Regions from separate parts of the Frankia sp. CcI49 genome, predicted to be linked through region 2. Evidence: riboswitches for the same ligand, from Rfam matches in the RefSeq annotation. Region 2 holds a riboswitch; each other region holds the start of a gene.
The links. Region 2 has a riboswitch for cyclic di-AMP ahead of CcI49_RS21500 (transglycosylase family protein). Riboswitches for the same ligand answer to the same signal wherever they lie in the genome.
Positions count from the first base shown of each region.

Region 1 (4,510 bases), on a different contig from region 2:
GCGGCCAGCGACCCCGAGATCGCCGGCCTGGTCGAGTCCGAGGCCCAGCGCCAGTTCGAGAAGATCCGCCTGATCGCCTCCGAGAACTACGTCTCCACCGCCGTCCTCGAGGCCTCCGGCTCCGTCCTGACGAACAAGTACTCCGAGGGCTACGCCGGCAAGCGCTACTACGAGGGCCAGCAGTTCATCGACCCGGTCGAGACCCTGGCGATCGACCGGGCGAAGGCGGTGTTCGGCGTCGAGCACGCGAACGTCCAGCCGTACTCCGGCTCGCCTGCCAACCTGGCCGTCTACCTGGCGTTCCTGCAGCCGGGCGACGCCGTGATGGGCATGGGCCTGCCCTCGGGTGGCCACCTGACCCACGGCTGGACGGTGTCGGCCACCGGCCGCTGGTTCCAGGGGGTCCGGTACGGAGTACGCCAGGACACCGGGCGGGTCGACCTCGACGAGGTGCGCGACCTCGCGCTCCAGCACCGACCAAAAGTGATCTTCTGTGGTGGGACCGCGATCCCCCGCACCATCGACTTCCCCGCCTTCGCGGCGATCGCGGGCGAGATCGACGCCGTGCTCGTGGCGGACATCTCCCACATCGCCGGCCTGATCGCCGGTGGCGCCCACCCCTCGCCCGTGGGCCACGCGCCGGTCATCACCACCACCACGCACAAGACCCTGCGCGGGCCCCGCGGCGCGATGATCATGTCGGACGCGGCGCACGCGTCCGCCCTCGACAAGGCGGTGTTCCCAGGCCTGCAGGGCGGCCCGCACAACCACACGACCGCCGCCATCGCGGTCGCGCTGCGCGAAGCCACCACCCCGGACTTCCGCGAGTACGCCCACCGCGTCGTCGCGAACGCGAAGGCGCTCGCCGAGGCGCTGTCCGCCCGCGGTTTCGACCTCGTCACCGGCGGCACCGACAACCACCTGATCCTGATCGACCTGACCAGCCGTGGCGTCGCCGGCAAGCCGGCCGCGAAGGCGCTGGACCGGGCCGGTATCGAGCTCAACTACAACACCGTTCCGTTCGACCCGCGCAAGCCGTTCGACCCGTCCGGCGTCCGGCTGGGAACGGCCGCGATCACCACCCGCGGACTGCAGCCGGAGCAGATGCCGACGCTGGCGGGCTGGATCGACGAGGCCGTCAAGGCAGCGGGCGACGACGACGAGACCACCATCAGCCGCATCGCCGGCGAGGTGCGCGACCTGATGACGGCCTACCCGATGTCCGGCTGGGTCTGATCACATCGCACATCCGCTCGGGCTCGCCCGGTCCGCTGGCCGGGCGAGCCTGTTCCTGACGGCGCGGTCGACGGGAGAGCGCCCACACCGCCAGCTTGCCCGCGACGTATGGGGCGGTTCCGCGGAACCGCCCCGCCAGTCACCGTAGGACGTCGGCGAGGGCCCCACGGGGACGGGGCAGGGGTCCGGTATTCCACTCTCGCCGGAGATGCTACGCACATCACAGCCGATTCGGCGATCGCGAGCCGACAGGCCTGCCAGGGATCACTGCGGATCGGTCACCACCCTCCGCGGACGACCCGGTCACCACGCGCAGCTCAAGCAGCCGGCAGAACGCCGCATACACCACATCGGCGGCACCGGCGGTACTCGGCGGACCCCCTCCCCCTCTTCGTCGCGTACAGTGCGCATACACCAACCTGTTGTACGCATCGTGACTAGGTAGCGCCACAAAAGGGCAAAAACTGGGACTTGCGACTACCCTTAGTAGTTCGTTACGGTGTGTTGGCACCAAACAAGCGACGGGTCGTACGCCGAGTTCTGCCCTAGGCCCGTCGTCCCCTCCTAGTGACCACCAGGGCAGAAGCGGGGGAACCAGGTTCCTCCGGATGGCCACCGCACCCAGGCGGCCGTCCTCGGGGTGAAGTCGCCGCGCAGCGCGCGCCGACCGGGCTTCCCGGCCCGAACCCGACAGCTAACCTCGCAGGCGTACGGGAAGGATCTGCGTGTACGCATGCTTGGAATAGCAGCCGGGACTGCATCCGTCCCCCGGAACGCCGCCGCGGTAACGCCGCGCCCGTAACCCGGGGTTGACACCGGAGATCTGGGGCCCGCTCGGGCCCGGACAAATTTCACGCCGATAGCAGAACGCGCGTCCATTCGTGCGCCTTTTTTCGCGACCCCATTTCGTCGCGACTCATTGATCCGTGTACGGATCACTGGCGCCCGAAGACGCCCTACCCGCCTGCTCTTCAACGTAGAAACGAGATATCTTGATGTCGACCGGAAAGCACCGCAAGTCCCCCAGCGTCCGCCGCCGAGGCCGTGGTCGCTCCGCTGCTGTTGCCGCGGCGAGCGTCATCGGGGCATCCGCCGGCCTGTTCTTCACCGCGAGCCCCGCCAGCGCGGCGGTAATCTCGGACACCAGCATCGCGCAGGCGGCGAAGAACGCCGGCCTGAACTCCTGCCGCGGAATTCCGCTGAGCACCTGGGTCGCCGTCGCGCTCGCCGAGTCCGGCGGCAACACCACCGCCCACGCGACCGTCGGCGAGGACTCCCGCGGCCTGTGGCAGATCAACATGCGCGCGCATGCCAGCTGGGTCGGAAACCGCGACCTCTACGACCCGAACGTCAACGCCTGGGCCGCACGGCAGGTCTGCCAGAGCCAGGGCATCACCGCGTGGAGTGCCTACACCAACGGCATGCACACGAAGTACCTGGCTCGTGGAGCCGCAGCAGCCGCGGCCGTGGGCAACTCGGTGAGCACCACGGTGTCCACCGCGCCGTCCACCAGCGCCAACCGCGCCGTCGACTCGGGCTACATGCGGCTGGGCGTGTCCGGCCCCCGCTGGGATGTCTCCCTGGTGCAGGACCAGCTGCGTAAGCTCGGCTACCCGATCGTCGTCGACGGCTACTTCGGACCGCAGACCAACCACATGGTCATCGACTTCCAGAAGAAGCACGGCCTGGTGCCCGACGGCGTCATCGGCCCGCTCACCCACAAGGCCCTGTTCGGCTGATCGGCCGCACAACCGAATACCCGAGCGAGCGACCGATCGATCAGCTGCCCCTCGTAAGCTGATCGGAATCGTCGATCGACTCGACGCACCGTCCCCGCCGCGGGCCCCTGGACATCCAGAGGCGTCACGGCGGGGACGCCGCGTTTTCCGGCGATAAGCCGCACCCCTGGCATCGACTCGGCAGAAATGCGATCCAGCCGAGCTCCAGGCACCGTTACACGCCTTCCATTAATCACTACAGACAACACGGATCTTCTTGTGGGTCCGAGCGGGGAATTCATACCGACTGCGGTGACTGGGACCTTCCCGCACCACTCGTCATGAAACTTCGACGAGGCCCGGGGTGACGCGCGCCACAGGTCGGTGGTGACCGGGACACGGCGTACTGGATTCAGTGGACCGCAACGCCGTATCCGGGCACTCTKGGAGGCTGGGCCCGGGCCGGACGCCGCCACGGGCCGACCGTCCTACGACCAGGAGCGATGTTGTGCTGACCAGGATCGACCATGTCGGGATCGCCGTGGCCTCGCTGGAGGAGGCCATTCCTCGCTACGAGGCTGCATTCGGCCTGACGGTCGCGCATCAGGAGACCAACGAGGCGCAGGGCGTGCGCGAGGCCATGCTGCTGGTCCACAAGGGCGACACCGGCGGTTCCTACGTCCAGCTGCTGGAGCCGATCCGCGAGGACACCCCGGTCGGCAAGTTCCTGGCCAAGAAGGGGCCGGGCATCCACCACATCGCCTACGGCGTGGGTGACATCGACTCCGCGCTGGCGGCGCTCACCGTCGCCGGCTTCGACCTGGTCAACAAGACGCCCGTGCACGGCACGGCCGGCAGCCGCATCGCCTTCATGCACCCGAAGGGTGTCGGCGGTGTGCTCACCGAGTTGGTCGAGGCACCGGAAGGGCACTGACTCGGCGCCCCCGCACCGGCTGCACGCACGAGGCACCGGGCGTCGGCCATCCCGCCGACGCCCGGTGCCCCCCCCAGCCCGCAGTCCCCAGCCCGCAGTCCCCAGCCCGCAGCCCGCAGCCCGCGATCACCCGTGGGCCGTGAAGGCCCGCCCGGCTGCCATCGTCACCACAGCACCGCGATCGCCACATTGGCCACCCCGAGCCCACCTGCGGCGTGAGCCAGGGCCGCCGGCGCCTCGCGGCCGCGGGCGTTGCCCACGACGGCGATGCCGGCGACGGCCGCCGCGACGACGAGCTTGACCGCGATCTTGGCGTTGTCCACGTCCCGGTCCACGGCCCCGCTGGACGCCAGCCCCACCAGGATCATGCCTGTGACGATCTGGACGAGGGCGCCGTGCAGGATGCCGGGCGTGATGACCGGATGCGGCGAGCGGATCTGCGCGAGCCACCCTCCGACAATCATGGCCATCCCGACCAGGTGAAACACAACAACGATGTCGTAGACCACGCCCATGACGTCTTTTCTACAGGACGTAGAACATGGCCGGCTCAGCGGCGGCTCGTCGGAGCCGACCAGTCGTTGGTCGGGATCGGGTCGAGCGCCTGCACCGCGGTGCCGTT
Region 1 is NZ_MOWP01000036.1:28,290-32,799, reverse strand. Features, by position in the region: gene glyA (serine hydroxymethyltransferase) at 1-1,236, shown strand, start outside; cyclic di-AMP (ydaO/yuaA leader) riboswitch at 1,758-1,959, shown strand; gene CcI49_RS31455 (peptidoglycan-binding protein) at 2,232-2,975, shown strand; gene mce (methylmalonyl-CoA epimerase) at 3,463-3,888, shown strand; gene CcI49_RS31445 (hypothetical protein) at 4,053-4,403, opposite strand; gene CcI49_RS31440 (LppP/LprE family lipoprotein) at 4,439-4,510, opposite strand, start outside.
Region 1: another riboswitch for cyclic di-AMP. It lies ahead of CcI49_RS31455 (peptidoglycan-binding protein); the one in region 2 lies ahead of CcI49_RS21500 (transglycosylase family protein).

Region 2 (10,868 bases):
CTGGCCAGGGCGGGATCGGAAAGGACCATATCGGAGTCACCCGAACGGGCCAATTGACGGATGGGTGGAGGAGATGGTCATCACACCCGAACCGCGCCACATTACCGTCCCCTCGACATCTCGGACGCACCGGGGGTCCGTCATGCGGCTGGCGCCCCTGCCGGCTTCAGGCCGGGACGGTCCATGACCCGAGGAAGGTCCATGACCGGCGATGCCCGCTCGGCGGCCCAGGCCTGGGCGCCCGGGGACACGGGGCGGCGCCAGGGAGGGTCGGCGGCGGGCGGTGGGGGGCCGGCGACGGCGCCGGCCACCGGCAGCTGGAGAGCGCCGACGCCACGCCCGCCTACCGGGATCGCCGGTGTGGGGCGGGTACCGATCTGGCCATGACCGGTGCGGTGAGGTGGCGTCGTCGAGGGAGGTCGTTCGGCGCGGCCGTGGAGGGAATGCGCGCCGAACGCATCCCGCGGGTGATCGAGATGATCGGCGGGAAGGCCGCGACGCCCGGACACCTGCCCCGAGGCCGGTACCGCTCCGGCGGTGGGGCTGTCCGGGTCCTGCGACACGCGGACCGTTGGGGCGCTCCGCGTTGCGTCCCGCGCGCCACGGCTGGGTCAGCGCCGGGCGGGCGGGCCGTCGCACGTCACGGCGACTGGATGAGACGCCTTCCGGGCTTGACGGACCGGGAGGAACGTCCCGTCGGGCGAGGTGCTCGACAACTCGGATGTGGACAACTCAGATGTGGATCAGGTGTGGACAACCGCGCTGGGACGGTGCAGCCACGGTCGGGTGGTTCCTGGGGCTCCTGGCATCACCGCGCCCGACCGGGACGGAGCGGGCGGGTGCGGTGAGCCTCCCCGGCGCGCGTCCGCGCTTTCGGGGCTGGGAGGAGGGAGGGACGAGGATCCGGTCGGACGGCCGTGAAGGCCCGCTCTCGCCGGAGCGGGAACGCAGTCGGTGGGCCGACCGTTGTCAGGCGAGGACGGCATGCACGCCCTCGACCGACTCCCGGTTCGCGGCGGGGTCCTTGTCAGCGTTGAGCCTTTTCCATCGTCGGCTCCGACCTGCGGTATCTCCGGTCGTGCACCATGAGATGGGAAGGCTCGTCGATCCGGTCCGGGCGGGGGCTTTCCCCGTGCAGCCGGGAGGGTTCGGCTGTGGAAGGCAGGTTGCCCTCACGGGGTGCTGGCTTTCGGTGCCGCGCGCTGGGGCCCGCGAATGAGCGGGCGGGCAGGCAGGCGACCGAGTGCTCCGCCGGGGCGGGCAGGCGTCAGCCGAAGGTGGCCGCCCAGGTCTGCGGGCCGAGGACGCCATCGACGATGAGGCCGCGCGCCGTCTGGAAGTCCCTGGCCGCGGCTGCGGACTTCGGCCCGTAGCAGCCGTCGACGGCGAGGGAGTAGCCGAGGGAGTTCATCTTTTCCTGCCAGGTCTTGATTTCGTCAGTGACCTGGTTGTGTACCGACGCGAAGTAGTTGCGCGTCAGAGGGGGCACACCCGTGGTGGCGACGGGCTGCGCGACCAGACTGGTTCGCTCGGCCGTACGGGAGGCCTGGCTGCCTGACCCCGACGACGACGCGCCGGGTGAGAGCTGGTCGCCGCCCATTCCGCTCCCGCACACCGGCCACTGGCCGAATCCGGAGCGGAGCGCGAGCTTCAGCGCCGCCTCGTCCTGCAGGGCGGGTGGAGCGGTGTGTGGAAGGCCAGAGTACCCCAGGCTCTGCCAGGTCCCGGCGGAGAACTGGTAAGCGCCATAGTAGCCGTTACCGGTGTTCGTCGTGTAGTTGCCGCCGGACTCGCATTGCCGCAGACCTTCCCAGGTCGTTGCGGCATTCGCCGGTTGGCTGATGGCGATTGTGCCTCCGACCGTCGCGACAAGGACGGATACGGGGACGAGGGTGCGGGCCCGGCTGCGGGTACTGCTGCGGCGTTGTCGGCCACTGGTACGTGCGTCGGACATGCGTGAGTTTTCCTTCCCCACGCCTGCGAGGTGAGCTGTCGGGTTCGGGCAGGGAACAAGCCCGGCCGCATGTCAGGAACTCCCAAATCCTGTGCCTTCGACAGCAAGGAAGACGGTTCCTCATTGCTGTCAACGGCCCTGCGGCTTCACCCCAAGGCCACCAGGTTCGGTGGCCGGGTATTGGTTCCCCCGCTCCTGCCATCGGGTTTTTGTTTCCGGCGGATGGGGGCAGGGATTCGGCGTGCACCCGTCGGGTGCCCGGCCTGTCTCCGGGCACGGCGAAGACCATAACCACAACGTCGGGCGAGGCGACAAGGATTGAATGGTCGACGTGAAGAAGAGCACACTCCCGCGCGCCTTCTTGAGATTGGCTGTGGGCCCTGGTATCGCGCGCGCACGCGCGCTCATTAACTTGGTGGGCGTTTCGTGGTGGAGGGTTCGGGTCGACTGATCACGCTCGCGAAAGATCACCGGTATTGCCTGCGGTGCGAGCTATTCGCCGGAATCGGAGCCAAGGCTACCGCTCACTGCGGATCTCGTCACTAACGAGGGTAAAAATTTATATTCTTGTACCGATGGGGGTTCGGGCGTCGCGTCATGTGAGATACGCAATCGTAACTATGAGTTAACGTAAGTGTATCTTTCGTCGCCGACGAGCCTGTCGGGGGGTCGGATCGAGGGCTCGGAGCGCCGCACCGCCGAGGCCTGGAGTGATCTTGTGAGGGTGCGTGCAGACTCGGGCGTCATCGTCGCTGTGGCACCCATGGTGCCTCTCGGTGTCTCTCTGGTAGCCGATAGTCACATCGGTGGCAATGTGGCGAATGGCCGGGCCCGTGGCGACCGGTCCGGCCAGCCCGCTGTGGACGGCGGCGCGAACTATGTCCCCGCGCTTCGGTGCGGGACGGGTCGGGAGAGCCTGCAGCGAGCCGGACGTTTCCCGGTCTGTCTGGACGAGGCCGGAGATTCCGGATGGCGGGRCCGCTGCCGCGGTGGTGCGTTCCGTCCACCGATTCGCTGCTTGGCGCTGATCCCTCACTGCCGTGCGAGCCCGTGGGTGGCCGAATCGGCCGAAGAGGCCACATGGCAGCCCACGCGAGGCTTTGCCCAGGCGTGGGCGGCCTTGGCATCGAGGTGTGGTCTGAGCAGGTCGTCGGGCCGCGTCTACTTCCGCGCGGGATCGGACCACTGTGGCCCTGAGGGTGTCCTGGCTCGGTATGGCGGGCGATGTGCCGTCGCCAGGCCGCACGATCTTCGTGGGGTTCTTCCGGGTGCTTGACGTCCCGGATCGCGGCCGGGCGCGGGCTGGTCACCCGCTGGAGACCTGTGAGTGAAATAGATCACACACTGCTGCCGGCCGGTCGTCCGGACGGGTGAACGTCAGCGGCCGGGCGTTGCCGGTTGAGATCACGTGCGGGCGTGGCGGGGGTGCTGGGCGGCCGGGGCGGGCCGTCGTACTGCCAGCGGCGACAGGGAGCCGGAGCAGTGGGAAAGGAGATGCCGGGAGCAGCGGGAGAAGGAGATAAGGAGAGGGAGATGGGAGACAAGGGAGATGGGAGACAAGGAGGAGAAGGAGGAGATGGAGGAGATGGAGACAGGGAGCGGGCGACGGGCCGCGGGGGAGCGGTGCGCCAGGAGCCGCGGGGAGCGGAGAGGCCAGGAGCCGGAGCCAGGCATGGGCGCGGCCGCGATCGGTGAGCCTTCTCGATCTCACGTTGTCGGGCGCTGTGGCCCACAGGCCAGAGCCGACGATGGAAAAGGCTCGGTCGGCGCGCACGCGGACGATGCACCGGGCGGCATCAGGCGAGCGGCATCAGGCGAGCGGAGTGCTCCCGGGAACGTGGGCGCCCCCGGGAGCATGAACGGACTACTGAGGTCCCTGCCGGACCAGCGTGGCCCGGCTCAGATGTCGGGCAACGGACCGGGCAGAGCCCGGATGACGTCGGTCAGACGCCGATCGAACGGCCCGCGGACCGCAGGTCAGAACAGGCCTGGGCGACTCGTGCCGCCATCGAGGTCTCCGCGGCCTTCCCGTAGGTGCGCGGGTCGTAGGCCTTCTTGACCCCGACCTCGCCGTCCACCTTCAGGACCCCGTCGTAGTTCCGGAACACGTGGTCCACGATGGGGCGGGTGAAGGCGTACTGGGTGTCGGTGTCGACGTTCATCTTGATGACACCGTAGTCGAGCGTTTCGCGGATCTCGGAGAGGTCCGAGCCGCTGCCGCCGTGGAAGACGAGGTTGAACGGCTTGGCGTCGGCACCGAGGCCGAGCTTCTCGGCCACATGCTGCTGGCCCTCGCGAAGGATCGCAGGCCGTAGCTGGACATTGCCGGGCTTGTACACGCCGTGAACGTTGCCGAACGTCGCGGCCAGCATGTAAGCCCCCTTCTCCCCGGTTCCGAGCACCTCGGCGGTGCGGAACATATCGCCGGGAGTGGTGTAGAGCTTCTCATCGATCGCGCCGACGACGCCGTCCTCCTCGCCGCCCACGACGCCGATTTCGACCTCCAGCACGATACGTGCGGCCCGACAGTCGGCGAGCAGCTCGTCCGCAATCTTGAGGTTTTCCTCGAGCTCTACCGCGGAGCCGTCCCACATATGGGACTGGAAAAGCGGATCCCGCCCCTGCGAAACTCGCTCACGAGAGATCGCGATAAGTGGGCGAATGTAGGTGTCGAGCTTGTCGGCCGGGCAGTGATCCGTGTGCAGCGCGATGTTTACCGGATATGCTTTGGCGACGTGGTGCGCGTACTCTGCGAGTGCCTCGGCCCCGAGCACCATGTTCTTGATGGTCGTGCCTGAAAGGAACTCGGCGCCGCCGGTTGAGACCTGGACGATTCCGTCACTGCCGGCCTCCGCGAAGCCCCGCAGCGCCGCGTTGAGGGTCTGCGACGAGGTCACGTTGATGGCGGGGTAGGCGTAGGCGTTCGACTTCGCCTGGCTGAGCATCTCGGCGTAGACGTCTGGGCTGGCGATGGGCATCGGTGGAGCTCCTCGAAAGGTCTAGGGGCGCCCGACCGCCCGGTGGCACCAAGCCACCGCGGGCCGTGGCGCCGGACGCGCCGCCGAACCCGCCACCACCCCCCGGAGATCCCGGGGCGCGGTTGCGCCCGACGCGTGCCGACGGCAGGTGTTGGCCGAAGGGTATGACGTCACCCGGCTCGGACGGGTGTGGTTCCACGTGACATCGCCGGAAGCTGGTCGGATGTCTCATCCTGATCGCGCTCCGGCGGCAGACTGGCCTCGTGGACATCGAAGACCTCTCTGGGATGACCCTCTACGCCATCCTCTTCGCGGTGATTTTCGTGGAGAGTGGGGTCCTGGTCGGCTTCTGGCTCCCCGGCGACACCGTGCTGTTCGGTGCGGGTCTGGTCGCAGCCGACCCGTCAGCCGACGTCTCGATCCTCGTACTCGCGCTCGGTGTGCCGGTGGCGGCGAGCCTCGGCGCCGTTGTCGGGTATGCGACCGGCCGTCATCTCGGCCGCCCCTACCTCGAACGCCGCCATGCGGGAGCGCTGGTTCGAACGGAGGACTTCTACCAGCGCTTCGGCGCGGCCACACTGATCGCGGCTCGGTTCGTGCCCTGGGCGCGGACGTTCGCCCCGGTGCTGGCCGGCGCGGTGTCGATGCCCAGGCACCGGTTCGGCGCGGCAGTGATCGCCGGGGCTGTCATCTGGGGAACCGGCCTGGTCCTGCTCGGCTATGCGGCCTCAGCCGTTCCCGGCCTGCGCGATGCCGCGGTCTGGATCGGGGTTGTGGTGATCGTGGTGTCCGTGCTCGCCGGGGCGGGGGGCGAGCTCATGCGCAGGCGGGTGGCCCGCTCACGGAGCGTGGAGGACCCCGCGGGTACGAGTGCGGGCTGATCCGCTCCCGTACCCCGCGTCGTCCCAAGCGCGCTGCCGCATTGGGTGTCCGTTGCTCGTTCTGTCGTGATCAGGTCCGTACGGTTACTGATCGTGGGCTTCGTCGGGCAAACGTGTGGTCGTATGAGCGATCACACCGAAGTGCCGATCACACCGAAGTGCCGATCACGCCGCGGCTGGAATGCGCGCGGAACCTCCTGAACGCGCGGGTACGGGCCGGTCGGATTCTGGCCGGCCGGGCCGGTCGCGCCCGGTTGGTGGACCCCGATCCCGCGGCGGACGGGTACGGAGGCCTTCCTGCCGGCCTTTGATCGTGTTCGTGGTCCTGCTGGGTCTGGCGGCGGTCTCCGGTGTGGGTGTGCCGAGCATCGGCGTTGCTTCGGTGGCGTTGCCGGCTTCGAGCGCCGAGGCGGCCAGCGCCGCGATGTCGGATCGCGGCGGTCAGCTTTCCGCCGATCACGCGCGTGTCGCGGCCGGTGTGGACACCGCGCCCGCGGGTGCGTCGAGGAGCCGCCTGCCCGCCGTGGTGATCCCCAGGGCGGCTCCGCGTCCGGTGGACGCACGCCGCACGGCGGACCCACCGACTGCGAGGCGGGCGGCGACTGCGCCGTCGGCGCGGGCGCTCGCGCACCCTGTGGTCGTCAGCCGTGGTGACGGCGAGATCCATGAGGGCACGGACGATGACGCCAGGGGGATCTCCGGGCCCGGTGGCAGTTCAGCGCAACCTGGCAGTTCGCCACAACCCGGTGGCACCCGGCCGAACGGTGGCCAGCCCGGTCGCACTGCGTCCGGTGCGACCGGCACCGACGCGGACGGATCGGGCGACGTCGAGTCCGGGCAGTCCGGGCAGCCCGGGCAGGTCGGTAGGCGACCGGTTGCCGCCGGTCAGGCCGCCGCGGGTGGGCCGGAGCTGCCCGGTGTCCCAACGACGGTCAACGGCCCGGCAACGGTCAACGGCCCGGTAGCGGTCGCTGGGCCGGAGCCGGCCGCCAGCGCGGGACCCGCAGGCCCCGCGCAGTCCGGTCCGGACAGCGTTACGGTCGCTTCCCGGCCGGAACCAGCGCCGGCTCAGCAGCCTTCCGCATCCGCCACCGGCGCCGAGCCCGCGACGGGCGCCGAGCCCGCCGCCGGCACAGCGGCCGACTCAGGCACAGCAGCCGTCGGCCCAGACGCAGCCGTCGGCTCAGGCACCGGCGCGGCCACCGGCGCGGCCACCGGCACCACGCCTGCCGCCGGCACGGCTACCGCTGCGGGCGTCGAGCCCGCCGCCGTGGCTACCGCCTCCGGCGCTGCCGCTGACAACAGTGCCGCGCTCATCGCGCAGGTCATCGCGCTCACCAACGATCAGCGCGCCGCGGTCGGATGCTTGCCGCTGGCGATCGACTCCCGCCTCAGTGCCTCGGCGCAGGCCCACAGCGACGACATGGCGAGCCACAACTACTTCAGCCACACCGGGTTGGACGGGAAGTCACCGTTCGACCGGATCACGGCCGCCGGCTACGACTTCTCGGTCGCGGCAGAGAACATCGCGGCCGGTCAGCGGGCCCCGGCAGCCGTGGTCGCCGACTGGATGGCCAGCCCGGAGCACCGGGCGAACATCGTGGACTGTGAGCTCACCCAGATCGGGGTCGGGTACGCGACCGGTGGTGACTACGGCACCTACTGGGTCGAGAACTTCGGCACCGGTGCATGAGAGCTGCTGGGCAGCACCACACATGCGGCACACGCTGCCTCGCTTCTCGGTGAGGCACCGCGAATCTGACCGGCCGGCGCCGGCGACCCGCCAAGTCCCTCTGAAGATCTGGCGATTCTGCTCGTTCGGGAGTCTGTCGCAGATGGCGCCGATCAAGAGCGCTGGTCGGTGGGCGGGGAGGTTCGCACTCCACGAACGCTGCCGGACCTCCGCCTCCGAGTGTCCGCTAGCCTGGCGGCCCGGTTTGGCGAGTCGCAAGAGTGAACGATTTTGGTCGGTGCAACGACCAAAATCCTTCTTTCTTGCGGGTGGCCAGGCGGCGTCGCGCCCATTTTGCCCCTTTTGAGGAACTATCGGTGCTGCGTGGCGGTGCGGGATCATCGATGGGTGGATGTGCGGGTGGGGTTCGCATCCCATGGGCATGGCTCCGCAAAGCCCATGCTGGTGGCCCGGCATCCGCCGCGCCCCAGGACTCTGCCACGGGCTCTCCGGCTCCGGCGACCACGAACCCCTCAGATCCTGGCGGCGGCAGCGGCAGCGGCAGCGGCAGCGGCGGCGGCAGCGGCGGCAGCGGCAGCACGGCCGGGGCGGCAAGTCCGCTCGCACCCGCCACCTTTGTGGACGTCCCATCTGTCCGGCGGCGAGCTGTCGGACGTACCGGGTACGATCTCTCGCCACCGACCCAAGGTCGGGCGGATCTCGTCCGGCGAGGTCGGCACCAGTAGATCACGTATTCTCTGGTCCAAAACGGACCGGTGTGTCGGATTCCGTCCGTCGGCACGCGCGGAGCGCGGACCAGCCGAGCGGATCGGGCAGCGGGTGGGAGGGCGATTGGCTCGGTCGGTGGTCACCGGCGCGGCCGGATTCCTCGGTGGCGCTGTGGCGCAGGAGCTCCGCCAGCGGGGCGACGAGGTGGTCGCGCTCGACGTTCGGCGTGGGCCCGGTATCACGCAGGCCGATGTGACGACCGCCGGCGACTGGGAGAAGGCGCTCGACGGTGCGGACCTGCTCGTCCACGCCGCCGCGGTGGGCATGGGCGGGGTCGGCGAGCTCACGCCGGTGCGGGCGGGCCGGGTGACACCGCCGAGCCGTGTCACCACCGCGCAGATGCGCAAGGTGCTGCTCGGCGGCACCGCGACGGTGCTGGACGCCGCCCAGCGAGCCGGTGTGGGCCGGGTGATCCACCTGTCCTGCGTGAGCGCGCTGGGTGGCGACACGCCGATGCTCGCCGACGAGTCCGCGCCGGTAGGTCTCACCGGCGAGCCACGTGCGGACGCGATCGCCGCGGCCGAGCAGACGGCGAACGCCGCCGCGGCGCACGGAGCGCCCGTCACCGTGCTGCGGATCGCGGACGCCTACGGCCCCCGTGCCGGGCGTTGGACGCTGTGGCCGGTGCTGCTGATGCGCGCCGGGCGGTTCGTGCTCGTCGACGGCGGCGGAGGCCGGCTCAGCCCCGTCCATGTCGACGATGTGGTCGCCGCGGTGACGGCGGTGGCCGCCGCTCCCGTCGATGTGGTCGCCGGCCGGGTGCTCCATGTGACCGGTCCCGAGGCGACGACCGGCGCCGACTTCTTCGGCCGCTATGCGGCGCTGGCGGAGGTCAGGCCGCCGAGATCGGTCCCCGCACGGCTGTGCGAGGTCGTTGACGCGGTTGATCGGCTGCCCGGCCGGTCTCGGTCGGCGTCAGGCCGCCGCCCCGGGCTGCTTCGCGGGCTTGGCGCCAAGCTCGTCGTGAACGTGGATCCGCGGGTGCGGGTGGATCTGGGCCCGCTGACCATCCAGGATCTGACCAGGACCGGAACGGTGTCCGGGCGCCGCATCGCCGAGCTCGTCGGCTGGGAGCCCCGGGTCGACCTCGATGAGGGGATGCGCCGGACCGGCGCCTGGCTGCGTGACCGGGGTTTGCTCGGCGTCACGGAGCCGGCGCGTCGTGGGTGAGGGCCCCACCCTCACCACAGCGCGGATGCGCGCACTTCCACTCACGGTCTGGAACGTCGGTTTCGTGGCCGAGGAACTCGCCCAGGCGATGGTCCTGGCCGCCCGAGGCCGGCCGGTGCGGCTTGCGGCCGGCGAGCTCTTCGGCGGTGCGCTCGACTCCGCGCCTGCGGCAGCGGATTCCGCGGCCACGGATCCGACCGGAATGCGCAGGGAGCTGAGGCGGCGAGTCAGCGCCGGCACCGGGATCCTCACCTGGGTGTTGCGCGGTCAGGACGGCGTGGCGCTGGGGCTGTTGGCCGCGGACACGCATCGCGCCCGCGCGGTGGTCGGCGTTCGGGTGAGCAACCCGTATCGGCGTGATGGTTTCGGCGGTGAGGCGGTCCAGGCGCTCTCGAGCTGGCTGGAATATCGGGGCCTGCTGGTCGGGAGCCGGATCGGGGTCGGCGACGTGGTCGGCAAGCGCCTGGCCCAGACGACGGCCTTCGTGCCGACCGGAGTACTGCTCACCGAACGCCGGAGATTGTGGATTCGGCCGCCCTTGTGATCACTCGGGGTGGCGCCGCAGTGCGTCGGTTGTCCGCTCGATGATCTGTTACGCAACGTTAGCATTGCCGGAACTGTTGGGCTGCTGGTGCTGAAGTGTGGCCTCTCGTGTGGGCTGCCCGTGGTGGGGCTGGAGGTGACGGGAGACGGAACGCCGCCGCCCGCGCAGTCCGGCCCCGACACCCCCCGAACGTGCCATTGGTGCTGGTCAAGGGCTTCCCCTTCACCTGTCAAGGGTGGTATTCGTGAAGACCCCTCAGGGGCGGGGTGTCGGCGATCCGACAAAGTTTCTTCGTGGTTTCGTGGACAGCCCGGCTCGGTCGGACACGCCGACGCCACGAGCCCCCTGTTCAGAACGTGACGTCCTGGGGCACCATAGGAGCTGATGTCGCCACCGGTAGTCGGTCGCCCAACGGTCGGCCGGTCCGGTTGAGGCATCCGCGACGAGTGGGGCCGTCGTGGCTCGGAAGGGGAACTCGCACCTTCGCGTCACCTGCGTCTGGAGGTCTGCACGATGAGCGTGGATGCCCGTAGGGAGGTTCCGGCCGGAACCCGACCGAGCGAGGTCACGTACGACCACCTGATCATTCCTCCGCACTGGCGCCGGCCGGCGGGTTCGGCTCCCGGGGCACCCAACACGCTTTTCCCGCGTGGCGAGCAGACAACCGCGCCGCCGCCCGGGCCCGCCGTGACAGGCGCGTCGCCGATCAACCCGGTCACCGGGCCGATGACGGGCCCGCTGCTCGTCGGCACCACCGCACGTGCGTTCGCCAAGCTGGACGATCTCGTGCGGCTCAGCGAGAACGATCGTGCGGTGATCGACGAACGGCGGGCCGAGGCGGAGCGGGCCCTGCGGTCGATCTTCCCGCCGCGCTGTGCCC
Region 2 is NZ_MOWP01000025.1:40,413-51,280, reverse strand. Features, by position in the region: gene CcI49_RS21500 (transglycosylase family protein) at 1,268-1,954, opposite strand; cyclic di-AMP (ydaO/yuaA leader) riboswitch at 1,961-2,206, opposite strand; gene fbaA (class II fructose-bisphosphate aldolase) at 3,898-4,932, opposite strand; gene CcI49_RS21490 (DedA family protein) at 5,220-5,813, shown strand; gene CcI49_RS39800 (CAP domain-containing protein) at 6,133-7,506, shown strand; gene CcI49_RS21480 (NAD(P)-dependent oxidoreductase) at 8,338-9,444, shown strand; gene CcI49_RS21475 (hypothetical protein) at 9,437-9,988, shown strand; gene CcI49_RS21470 (nucleotidyltransferase) at 10,502-10,868, shown strand, end outside.

Region 3 (11,475 bases), on a different contig from region 2:
GGCTTCGGGCCGGGGTTCAACGGCCCGCTGCTGCTCGTCGCGGAGGTGCCCACCAGCGAGGACGAGCGGGCGCTGAGCGCGCTGGCACAACGACTGTCGCGAACTCCGGGGGTCGCGAAGGTCGCGACCTCACCACGGCTGCCAGGATCGCGGGTCCAGACGATCCAGGTGACGCCGACGACGTCGCCGCAGTCCGAACAGACGTCGCAGCTCATCAGGAACCTGCGCGACGAGGTGGTTCCGACGGCCGAACGAGGTACCGGCCTGCGGGTCCACGTCGGTGGCGAGACGGCGATCAACGACGACTTCGCCGACCTCCTGGCCGAGCGGCTGACCTGGTTCGTCGCCGTCATCGTCGTCCTGGGCTGTCTGCTCCTGCTGCTGGCGTTCCGCAGCGTCGTCGTCCCGCTGACCGCCGCTGTCATGAACCTGGTCGCCGCCGCCGCGGCCTTCGGCGTCATCGTGGCGATCTTCCAGTGGGGCTGGGGCTCGGAGCCGCTAGGCCTCGGCGAAGGGCCGGTGGAGCCGTTCCTGCCGGTGCTGATGCTGCCGGTGCTGTTCGGTCTCTCGATGGACTACCAGGTGTTCCTCGTCAGCCGGATGCACGAGGAATGGCTGCGCTCAGGGGACAACCGGCGGGCCGTCATCGTCGGCCAGGCCGCCACAGGCCGGGTGATCACCGCCGCCGCGGCGATCATGATCGCGGTGTTCGCTGCGTTCGCCGCCGGCGGCGAACGCGTGATCTCCGAGTTCGGCGTCGGACTGGCCGCCGCGGTGGCACTGGACGCCTTCGTCCTGCGGACCATCCTGGTACCCGCCGCGATGCACCTGTTCGGCCGGTCCAACTGGTGGCTGCCACGCCGGCTCGAAGCCCTGCTCCCCAACCTCTCCGTGGAAGGCCCGCACAGGAAACAACCTGCACCGCCAACACCCCTTGGGACGACAGCGGAACCGCAGCCTGCACACACCGACGCCCAGACCGTCAGCCACTCTCCCTGAACATGCCCCGACCCGCTCCTCGATCCGCGACCGCAGAGCGAGCCCCTCCAGAGGGGTGGGCACACGTCAGGTACCGGTGCCACGGGCTTTTCGGGTCGGGGGGTTTCGGGGGGCCCGCCCCCGGCAGACATAACCGAACCGACCAGGCCCACCCCTCAGGGGGTGGGCACACGTCAGGTACCGGTGCCACGGGCTTTTCGGGTCGGGGGGTTTCGGGGGGCCCGCCCCCGGCAGACATAACCGAACCGACCAGGCCCACCCCTCAGGGGGTGGGCACACGTCAGCCATCGGAGCGGTGGAGGTGGGATTTGAACCCACGGAGGGGTTGCCCCCTCACACGCTTTCGAGGCGTGCGCCCTCGGCCACTAGGCGACTCCACCGCGGGTTAGCTTACGCGATGTCGTCCCGGTTCGGTTCACCGGGGTGGGTGGAGCTTCGGGCGCCCCGCCGTCCGGTCCCGCTCGCCTGCCACGGTCGGGTCTGTGGGCGGGTGGTCGGGGTGCGTGGTTGGTGGGGCGCGGACCGGGCTCAGCCCGGCCGGTCCGTCCCGTCGCGGGGGCGGCGCTGGGTGCGGCGGCCGTCGAAGAAGGCGGCGAGCTGGTCGGAGCATTCCTGCGCGCGGACGCCGGAGATGACCTCGGGGCGGTGGTTCAGCCGCCGGTCGCGGACGACGTCCCACAAGGAGCCCACGGCGCCGGCCTTGGGGTCGACCGCGCCGTACACGACGCGGTCGACTCGGGCGAGTACCAGCGCGCCCGCGCACATGGTGCACGGCTCCAGGGTCACGACGAGGGTCGTCCCGCCCAGCCGCCAGGCTCCGAGCTCGGCGGCGGCGTGGCGCAGGGCGATGACCTCGGCGTGCGCGGTGGGGTCGCCGACGGCCTCGCGGGCGTTGTGCCCGCGGCCGAGGATCCGCCCGTCCGCGGCGACGACGACCGCGCCGACCGGGACGTCCCCGGCCGTCTCGGCCAGCGCCGCCTCGGCCAGCGCGAGCCCCATCAGATCGTGGTAGACGCCCGGCCCGGACGGCGGCGCCCCGCCGTCCGCGGCCCGGGCCGCCCCGCCCGCAGGACTCGCCGCCCCTGCCGGGACGTCAGCCACGGGCGTCGTCGAAGATCTCCCCGGCGCCGGCCCGCTCGCTGATGGCGCTGATCACGTCGGCGGGCAGCATGCCCTCCTCGGCGATCAGCTCGAGCAGCGCCTCGGCCGGCGTCCCCAGATCGGCGAGGAGGTCGAGGTCGCCGACGGGCGACGCCTGGCCGACGGGGGTGTCCTCGTCGGAGTCGTCGTCGCTGTCGAACCCCGCCATGGACGGAAGCGCGTCCGCGAAGAGGCGCTCGGCGTGATCCGAGGTCAACAGGACCCGGCGGTCCGAAAGGAAGACCTTCGGGTCGGGATCCCGCGCGGTGATCCGCACGATGGCGAGGTACTCGTCGTCCTCCTCGACGAACGCGATGACGGTGCCGGAGGAGAGGTCGTGCATGGCGTCGACGAGCGAGTCGAGATCCTCCATGTCGGCGATGTGGAGGTCGTGTGCCGTCCACCGTTCGCCGTGCTGGGCGATCGCTATCCCCTTGGTGCTCACTGGCTGTCCTCACGTCCCTTCCCGCCGGGTCTGGGCGTGCCCTCATGGGGCCCGCTGGCCTGCCGACCCGGGGTGATGCCGTATCCCTTCTGTGATTCTCACCGCTGGGTGCCCTACTCATCCATCAGGGGCCGCGCCTTCCTACTCATGAGTGCACCGTGACCGCGTGGCCGCGGGGCGAACGTGCCTCGCGTGGGCCTCACATGTGCCTCGGTGGACGGGCTCGACCCACGTCAGGTGATTCCCCTACCTGGGCAAACTCGTGCGAAGGACACGCGGTGCGCGGTCGCGGACAGGGCGGGGACAGGGCGGGACACGGTGGAAACAGGGGCAGAGCGCAGGGCCCGCATCACGCCCGCGCGGGCGCATGGCACTCTTGAGACGCGATGACGACACCCCTGCCACGCCGGCTCACAGCCCGTACCCAGCTTGCGCTCGCGGCCGAGCGGTTGGCGTCGGGTACGTCCCGCCGTCTGGGCCGCGGCTCCGGTGAGATGATCGGCGGAAAGATCGCCCTGCGGATCTCCCCGGGCGCGCTGGCCGAGGTCGGCTCCAACCGCCCGACGGCCTGCGTCTCGGCCACCAACGGCAAGACGACCACCACCAGGCTGCTGGCCCGCGCACTGGGCACGCTGGGCCCGGTGAAGTCGAACGGCGGCGGCGCGAACATGGCGCCCGGCGTGATGACCGCGCTGGCCAGGCCGCCGTACGACTCTCCCGCGGCCCTGGAGGTCGACGAGATCTGGCTGCCGAAGGTGGCGCGGGCGATCCTGCCGCGGGTGGTGCTGCTGCTCAACATCTCGCGTGACCAGCTCGACCGGTCCAACGAGACCCGCCGGATCGCCGCGATCTGGCGCGAGCTGGGCGCCGAGCTGCGCGACACGGTCGTGGTGGCGAACGTCGACGACCCGCTGGTGGCCTGGGCGGCGATGACCTGGTCACGCCAGGTGTGGGTGTCGGCCGGCCAGAACTGGACCGCGGACGCGATGGTCTGCCCGCAGTGCGCCAGGCTGCTGCACCGCAACGCCGCCGGCTGGTGGTGTGAGTGTGGCCTGGCCAGGCCTGAGCCGATCGTCTCGGTGGCCGGCCTCGGTGAGCTGATGTGGTTCGGCCGGCGCATCCCCGCCCGTATCGACCTGCCGGGGCGGGTCAACCTCGCGAACGCGGCGATGGCCGCCGCGGCCGCGCGCGAGTTCGGCGTCGAGGTCGAGGACGCGCTCGCCGCGATGCGGGGTATCGGCGACGTCCAGGGCCGCTACCAGGAGGTGCCGCTGGGCCAGGACGGCCATCAGGCCCGCCTGCTGCTGGCGAAGAACCCGGCCGGCTGGGTCGAGATGATGGAGCTGCTGAACTCGGCGCCGCCGCGGCCGGTCGTGATCGACTTCAATTCGCAGACGGCGGACGGGCGTGACCCGTCCTGGATCTGGGATGTGCCCTTCGAGCGGCTCTCCGGCCGCCAGGTGCTCGTCACCGGGGGCCGCAAGGAGGACATGAGCGTGCGCCTGGCCTATGCCGAGGTTCCTCACAGCGTCCATGCCGACGCCGAGGCCGCCGCCGCGGCGGCGAACGACAAGGTGGTGGACGTCGTCGCGAACTACACGGCGTTCCGCGACCTGCTCGTGCGGACCACCCGGTGATCCGCCCCTCGGCGACCCGGATCGCGCTGATCTATCCGGAGCTGCTCGGCACCTACGGCGACGGTGGCAACGCGATCGTGCTGGCCCAGCGGCTGCGCTGGCGTGGGCTGCGGGCGGAGATCGTGGAGGTGCCGGCCGGTGAGGTGGTGCCGGCCGATTGCGACATCTACCTGCTGGGCGGCGGTGAGGACGAGCCGCAGGTGCTGGCCGCCGACGGCATGCGCCGCAACCGCTCGCTGCTGCGCGCCGTGTCCGGCGGCGCGGCCGTGCTGGCCGTCTGCGCGGGCTACCAGGTGATCGGCGCGACCTTCCCGGCGGGCAACGGCCAGATCCACGACGGGGTCAACCTGATCGACGTCGAGACCCGCCGTTCCTTCGAACCACCGGACGTCCCGCCGCCGCCGCGCGCGGTCGGCGACATCGTGGTGGAACCGAGCCCCCAGCTGGGCCTGCCGACGCTCTACGGCTATGAGAACCATGGCGGGCGCACCCGCCCGCTGCCGGGCTTCCGCGGCATCCCGCTCGGCACGGTCCGGGTCGGCGTCGGGGACGGGACGCCCGCCCGCACCGATGGTGTCGTCGACGGGAAGGTCATCGGCACCTACCTGCACGGGCCGGTGCTGGCGCAGAACCCGGCCCTGGCCGACCTGCTGCTGACCTGGGTGCACGGCCCGCTGGCGCCGCTGGACGGCCCGCGTGAGGTGGGCATCCTGCGTGACGCCAGAGCTCACGCGCTCGCGGAGGGCTGAGCACACCCGCGCCGGTGGCCGGCAGTCGCGGGGGCGGCGGGGTGGCGTGATGGTCGTCCGGGCGTTGTCCCAGGCGTCGTCCGGCGCTTCCGGCGTCGTCCTGAACGGGTCTGCCGGGACGCGCTGCTTCGAATCAGGCGATTTCCGGGCGTGGGGTGTGGTTCGGTTGCATCGTGGCGTCGAATCCCCTTGCCGGTTGGTGGGGCAAGAACAAGAGAAACGTGATCATCATTGGCGTCGTGCTGGTGGTCGTCTGGTGGCTGGCCGCGGGACGGGGCCATCCAAAGGTCGAAAAGGCGACCATCCCGGACAGCTATCCCTCGGCCGGCCGGGAACTGCTCGTCCAGGCGCCTTCTGATCCGGGCGACCCGTTGCCGTTGGTAATCATCCTGCACGATGACAATTCGGATGCGAAGACGTTGGAAGAGGGGAGCAAGGTGTCCTCGCTGGCGAATCGCAAGGATCTCGCGCTCGCTTTCCCGGAGGCCGTCGCCGGAACCTGGCGACTGGACGACCCGAAAGGCGCGGACGTGCAGTACCTGAGCGACGTCGTGCGCTATATGGACGAGAAGCGGTCCGACATCGACCTGGACCGGGTGTACCTCTGGGGCATGGGCGAGGGGGCCCGGCTGGCGCTGCTCGCGGCCTGCACCTCGGCGACGCCCATCTACGCCGCGGTCGGCGTGGTGGGGCAGTTCGACACCGAGCCCGGGCCGACCTGCGACAACGTCACGCCGCATGGCCGGTTCGCCGAGACCGAGTGGGACAAGGGCGTCACGGACGCCCTGTGGAAGTTCTCCCGCGACCTGCACCGGACCGTGTGACAGACAGTCCGGCTCGACGAGACGGGTGGGACGAGGGTGGGTGCGACGAGGACGGGTGTGGGGTGCGGGGTCGGCCCCGCATCTGACTCCATCGGCCCCGCATCGGCCGCCACGTCATACTCCAGCCGAGTTGCTCTAGTTGCAAAGAACTAGTCACTTAGCTCGGATGTCCGGCGGCGGCCGAGGATGTCGCGGAGCCGCTGGCCAATTCGGGTCTTGCGGATCCGGTGAAGGTTGGATCGGCAGGCCTGCCGGTCTTGCCTCTCGGCTGGCTCCAGGGGCGCCGGAGGTGCTGCCTCCGGCCGTCGGCGCCGATTTCCTGTTCGGGCCCCGACCGTGATCCCGGTGAGGAGTCACGGTCGGGGCCCGCGTGGCCTGTCGGCGTCGCCGGGAGGGGGGTAACGGCGTCGACAGGCCACAAGGAGGCCGGGTGGCGGAGGGTCCGCTGGCCGCCGGTCCAATGGGGGGGGGATCGGAACGGCGACCAGCGGAGTCCGAGGCCTTCCGGCCGGATGGACGTCAGATGGGGGGGGATCTGACGTCCATCCCACCGGAAGGATCTACGATCTGCGGATCCGGGTGGGTGGCGCGTGTGGTTCTGTTTTGTTTATGCGGCAGGTGTTGATGCCCGATGGTCGCATTCTGGACGGTTTGCGCCGCATCTACACCGCTTATGCCGAAGTAGAATGATGTCGCAACGGCCTAAGTGCTGGAAGTGTCGAGACGGTCACGCGGCGAGCGCGAGTCGCGCGGCGTCAGGCACTTCCTGGCGGTGCGGGCTACGGGGCGTGCTCGCAGGTCTGCGGAAGGTGAGGCTGCGGTCCGGTGCAGGGGACCACACATCGGATCTGGTGACCGCCGGGCCGGAGTCAATCCCGACCAACGCCGACCCGGCGGCGGGAGCCGGGCGCGACCGGAGGGGGAGATCGCGCGGCGGCTCGTTCCGAGGACAGGGCGATCCGTGCTGCCCCGTCAGTGCGTGCGGCTTATCAGGTGAACAGGGGGGAGCCCGGAGCCAGCCGGCAAAGCAAGGTGGGCCGGCCGGTACTCACGGTGCTCAGGCGACGCGGCCGACCAGGTACGAAGTGGTGTAGATCGTCTGCAGCTTGACGACATCGCCACTGTGCGGGGCGACCCACATCTTGCCGTCGCCGGCGTAGATACCGACGTGGTAGATGTTGCCCGGGGTGCCGAAGAAGATCAGGTCGCCGGGGGCCTTGTTGTACTGGGAGATGTGCGTGGTCGCCGCGTACTGCTGGTCCGTCGTGCGGGGCACGCTCTTGCCGAGCTGCTTGTAGACGTACTGCACGAGCCCGGAGCAGTCGAACGAGTTCGGGCCTTCCGCGCCGTAGATGTACGGCTTGCCGGCCTGGAGCGATGCCAGGTAGACGGCCTTCTCGCCGATCGTGTTCGCTCCGACGTTCACGCTGACGACGGGCGTCTCGACCTCGACGGTCGAGCGGACGGCCTGACGGGAGGCCTGCGCCGGCACGGGGGGGCGAACCGTCAGGGTGGCGTCGTTCTCGGAGTGGGCGGACTGCAGCGAGTCCGTACCATCGAAGATCGCCGTGACGTTGGTGGTCGTCAGGACTCGGGCCGTGTAGGAGGCCTGGCCCCGGTCGTCCGTGGTGAGGTGCAGGAAGGTCGCCCACCCGGTGGGCAGCTTGACCTGGACCTTGATGAGCTGGTCGGCCAGCGGGGCCTTGGTCTGCTCGTCGTAGAGCGAGAAACCGATGTTGACCGGCTCGTTCGCGTTGACGGTGACCTCGGGGTTGGTCACCCGCAGGCCCACGTCGACCTTCGAGGAGAGGGTCGGCGCGGAGATGTCGGTGGTGGCGTCGAGCACGGTGGTGGACCCACTGCCGGCCACGGACGCAACCTGGATGGCCCCGTCGACGGCCAGTCGCGAGCCGATCTGCGTCGCGAGGGTCATCGGGGCGGTGTTCGACGCCTCATCAAACGCAGCGTCCGCGTTGGTGTCCGGAGCACATCCGGCGAGCGCGACCCCGGAGACTGCCACAGTCCCGGTGGTGACGGCGGCCACAGCTCGGGCCCTGGCTCTTGCTCGACTCGACGCCGTGGGGGCTGACGGTGCCCGGTGGCGGCCGCGGCCTTCCTGCTGCCGGCGTCTCTCGGTATCAAGCTGCACGCTTTGCGCAGACAACGTTGCGTTCCTTCCCGTACGCCTGCGAGGTGAGCTGTCGGGTTCGGGCTGGGCTGCCCGGTCCGTCGCGCGACCTTCGTGCGATGGACTTCACCCCTAGACCCGCACCACTACTTGGTGCCGGTCGGTGGAGGTGGGTCCCCCGCTCCTGCCCGAGGTGACGACTCGGAGGGGACACCGGGGCCGCGGGCAGGATTCGGCGTTCGGCCCGGTGTTGTCGTGACGTCGCAAGCGAGACTAGTCCACACGGATGGTGTGGGTAAACACTAGTCCCCCCCAACTACACCGAGTGTGCAAAGAAGTGCCCCTTGCGGGAGCGCATCTGCCCAGGTCAGAGGGGGTGCTGAGCTTCACGTCACGTTTTTGGACGGCCACACGAGGATCACGGACAAACACTTTAGGTGACGAGAAGTTCCGAACTGGCGGCCCGCAACAGACGCCGGAGCGGGCCGTGAAGCACGGCCACGGAGGGGTGCGGCTCGGCGCGGACGGCGGCTCGGCGTGGACGGGCCGGCTCGGCGTGGACGGGCCTGCCCAGGGGAACGGTTGTTRGGCGCGGACGGCCGGCTCAGCGCGGACGGCCGCTCCGGCGGCTCAGGAACCCGGAGTTGTGGAGCACCTGCAGCTCGATCGCGAGCTGTGTCACCTCGGGCGGAAGAGTGCGGTAGCTGCTCTGCATGGCCTCGACGGCCGCGCGCGCGTGCTCGGCGAGATCGTCCAGAGCCTGCTGGCGTTGACGCATCCGGGCTCGCTCCTCCTGGAGCGTCCGGACCGTGTCCTCCTGCCACTGCCTGGTGCGAATGATGTGCTCGCCGGCGTCCGCGGCCTGGCGCTCCGCGTCCTCCAGCCGGCTGAGCAGCGCGTCCAGAGCCTCCAGGCGGCTGGCGAGCTCGGCCATCAGATCGCCGCGGCCGGGCAGGAGCGAGAGCTCGTGTCGCCTCGGCTGGGGGTGCGTCATGGCTGACTCCGGCCGCGGCCTGCGGTGCGGGCCTGCTGGAGGGGCGTCGTGATCTGGGCGGAAGGCAGCCTGGAGGCGCACCATCGCCCCGCTCTCGACCATCGCCGAAGTTCCGACACGGTTGGTTACGTTAGTCGACGCATGGGATTTTAGGCGTGCGGTCGGCAGGATCCGGCACATAGTCAACGGACGACGGCGCGCGTCGAGGCCACCAGACGGGTGTCGACCAACGGATGCACCCGACTGGATGGATCATCATCGGTTGCCGTGTGATCCAGCGATCGGAGATCTCCGTGTCGACAACGGAAGGTTTCGGATGTGACGGAGCGAAGCGGCGGGCGAGTGGCTTGCGCCGTTCTGGCCACTGGATGCCATCCGACTGATCGTCACAATAAGTGATGTGGCTTGTGGCCTGTGATCGATCGCGACGACCGTCATGGCCCCGTGGCATGGGCGGGGTGCGGGTGGCGATGGCCGGGAGCCGCGATCGTGGCTGATGCCCGGTCATCGTCATCATCAGTGTGCAGCCGATCCGTGTGGATGTGTCGGTGGATCCGGATGGCGCCGTGTGGAGCAAGTATGTGAACCGGTTTTGGACGGTTTCCTAAGAATAGGATCCTGTCGTGCAACAACATCGATCAAGGCCGGTTAGTCGGGTGGACCTGGCTGGGATCGCCGTTGGCGGACGAGCCCGGGCTGCCCAGCCGAATTCGCTCGCCCGGATCCGCCGCTTCTCGGGATTTTTGCCACCCGCGCCCTGGCGACCACAGATCTCAGATCTCAGATCTCGTCCGGCGGCAGTGGCGGTCACGGCGGCGGCTCGAGGCCGCGGTTCGCGGAGTCGAAAACTGCGGCTGTTCTCGCGACCATAATCCTCAGGTCCCCTCCGGCGGTGGTGGCGGGCGTGGTGGCAGCTCGAAGCCGCGGTTCGAGGAGTCGAGGATTGCGGCTGTTCTCGTGACCGCAATCCTCAGACCCTGCCCGGCAGCTACGGCCGGGCTCGCGGGCGGCCCCGTGGCCGAGGAGATCGCCCGCCCCCCGCACTGTCACCACCAGCGGCAACCGCCAGATCCCACCGGCGAACCTGCGGCGATCGTCAGAAATCCCCGGCGCGATCCGCGACGGGCTCACCGGGCCATGTTTTCGTCTGCCCAGATGCTTGCGGCGTGTGTCGGGCAACGCTGATCAGTTTGGCCGACGGCGGCGCGGTAAACAGCCGGGGCGGTTTGCCCGGATCTCTCGGCATTGCTGTGCGCGGCAGCTGCCGCCCCGCGCCACGGCGGCCCGCGGCTGTCGGGTGACCTGCTCGACGCTGCTCTTCCCGGCGGGGAAAGAGATCGGCCCGCCGCTGGGAGGTAAGGCTTTCGTCGGTCGGTCCACCTGCCCGTTGCGGCAGTTCGGCGCGGCGGTTCGGCGCGCGACTTCGCACCGGCACGGACGGAAGACCCGTCCCGGCGGATTGTCCGTGCTGCGATGGTCGGTGTCGGATCTGATCATCGGTACCGGCCACGGCGGTTGGGTTCTTGGGCGCGCGATGAGATGGTCGAGTTGGGGGGATTGTGCCGCCGGGCGGGAGATCGGCGGGAGGGAACCGGACGGGCGCCGCGTGGCCGTGATGTCGACCTGCCCCATGGTCGCCGCCGGCGGATGGATCAGGCCGAGGGCCTCCGGTGGCCGTACGGCCACCCTCGTCGTGTCGCAGGGTAATCGCGACTCGCGGCTCGATGATCGAGACAGGTGACGCTGCGCGCCGGTCGACCGACCCGGCGGTCGACGACGTCCCGGCGGAGCCGGCACGGCCGGCGGGGCCGTGCCGGCGAACCCGACCGGGGGCACGGCGCGGCGACGGGGCTGCCCCGACGGGTGGGCCCGACCGAGCCCGTCCTGACCCGTCCAGGGCCGACCAGGGCTGGCCAGGGCCGACCAGGGCTGGCCAGGGTCTGCGGGCCACCGGCGATCAAGGATCGTTTTGCCCGTAGGGTGACCGCATGGCTGCCGTGGCGGACGACACATCGGACACCCCGAACGAGGCTGACGCGGTCACCGAGGCCGCCGCGGTTGCTGGAACCGCCGCGGTGGCGCTGGACGCGCCGATCACAGCTGTTGTCGTCTACCCCACCGCCGCCAGGGTGACCCGTCGAGGCCCACTCGATCTTTCCGCGCTGCCGGAGGGCGTGACCCGGGTCGAGGCGGTCGTGGGCGGCCTGCCCATCGGCCTCGACGAGAACTCGGTGCGGGTGGGCGGGACGGGCCCGGCCCGGGTACTGGGTGTGCGGGTGGTGTCCCAGGCGCGGGCGACAACGGATGCCGGTGCCCTGGCAGACCTGCGTGCCCGTCAGGACGAGCTGCGCGCGCTGCTGGCCGAGATCGGCGACGAGGACGAGACCGAGCGGGCCCGCCGCACCTTCCTCGACGTCGCCGCGCGGGTGGGGGCGGGCGCGCTGGCCCGCGGCTGGGCTGCCGGCAGCGGACGTCCGGCCGGCCCAGGGGACGTCGATGCCGCCGGCCAGCTGGTCTCCGTCGGCGATGCGTTCGCGGCACAGATCGCCGGTGTGCACG
Region 3 is NZ_MOWP01000034.1:8,857-20,331, reverse strand. Features, by position in the region: gene CcI49_RS30280 (MMPL family transporter) at 1-999, shown strand, start outside; tRNA gene CcI49_RS30275 (tRNA-Ser) at 1,293-1,379, opposite strand; gene tadA (tRNA adenosine(34) deaminase TadA) at 1,528-1,998, opposite strand; gene CcI49_RS30265 (tRNA adenosine deaminase-associated protein) at 2,093-2,584, opposite strand; gene CcI49_RS30260 (MurT ligase domain-containing protein) at 2,971-4,221, shown strand; gene CcI49_RS30255 (glutamine amidotransferase) at 4,218-4,970, shown strand; gene CcI49_RS30250 (PHB depolymerase family esterase) at 5,192-5,794, shown strand; gene CcI49_RS30245 (C40 family peptidase) at 6,852-7,838, opposite strand; cyclic di-AMP (ydaO/yuaA leader) riboswitch at 7,964-8,131, opposite strand; gene CcI49_RS30240 (hypothetical protein) at 8,527-8,916, opposite strand; gene CcI49_RS30235 (DUF4139 domain-containing protein) at 10,905-11,475, shown strand, end outside.
Region 3: another riboswitch for cyclic di-AMP. It lies ahead of CcI49_RS30245 (C40 family peptidase); the one in region 2 lies ahead of CcI49_RS21500 (transglycosylase family protein).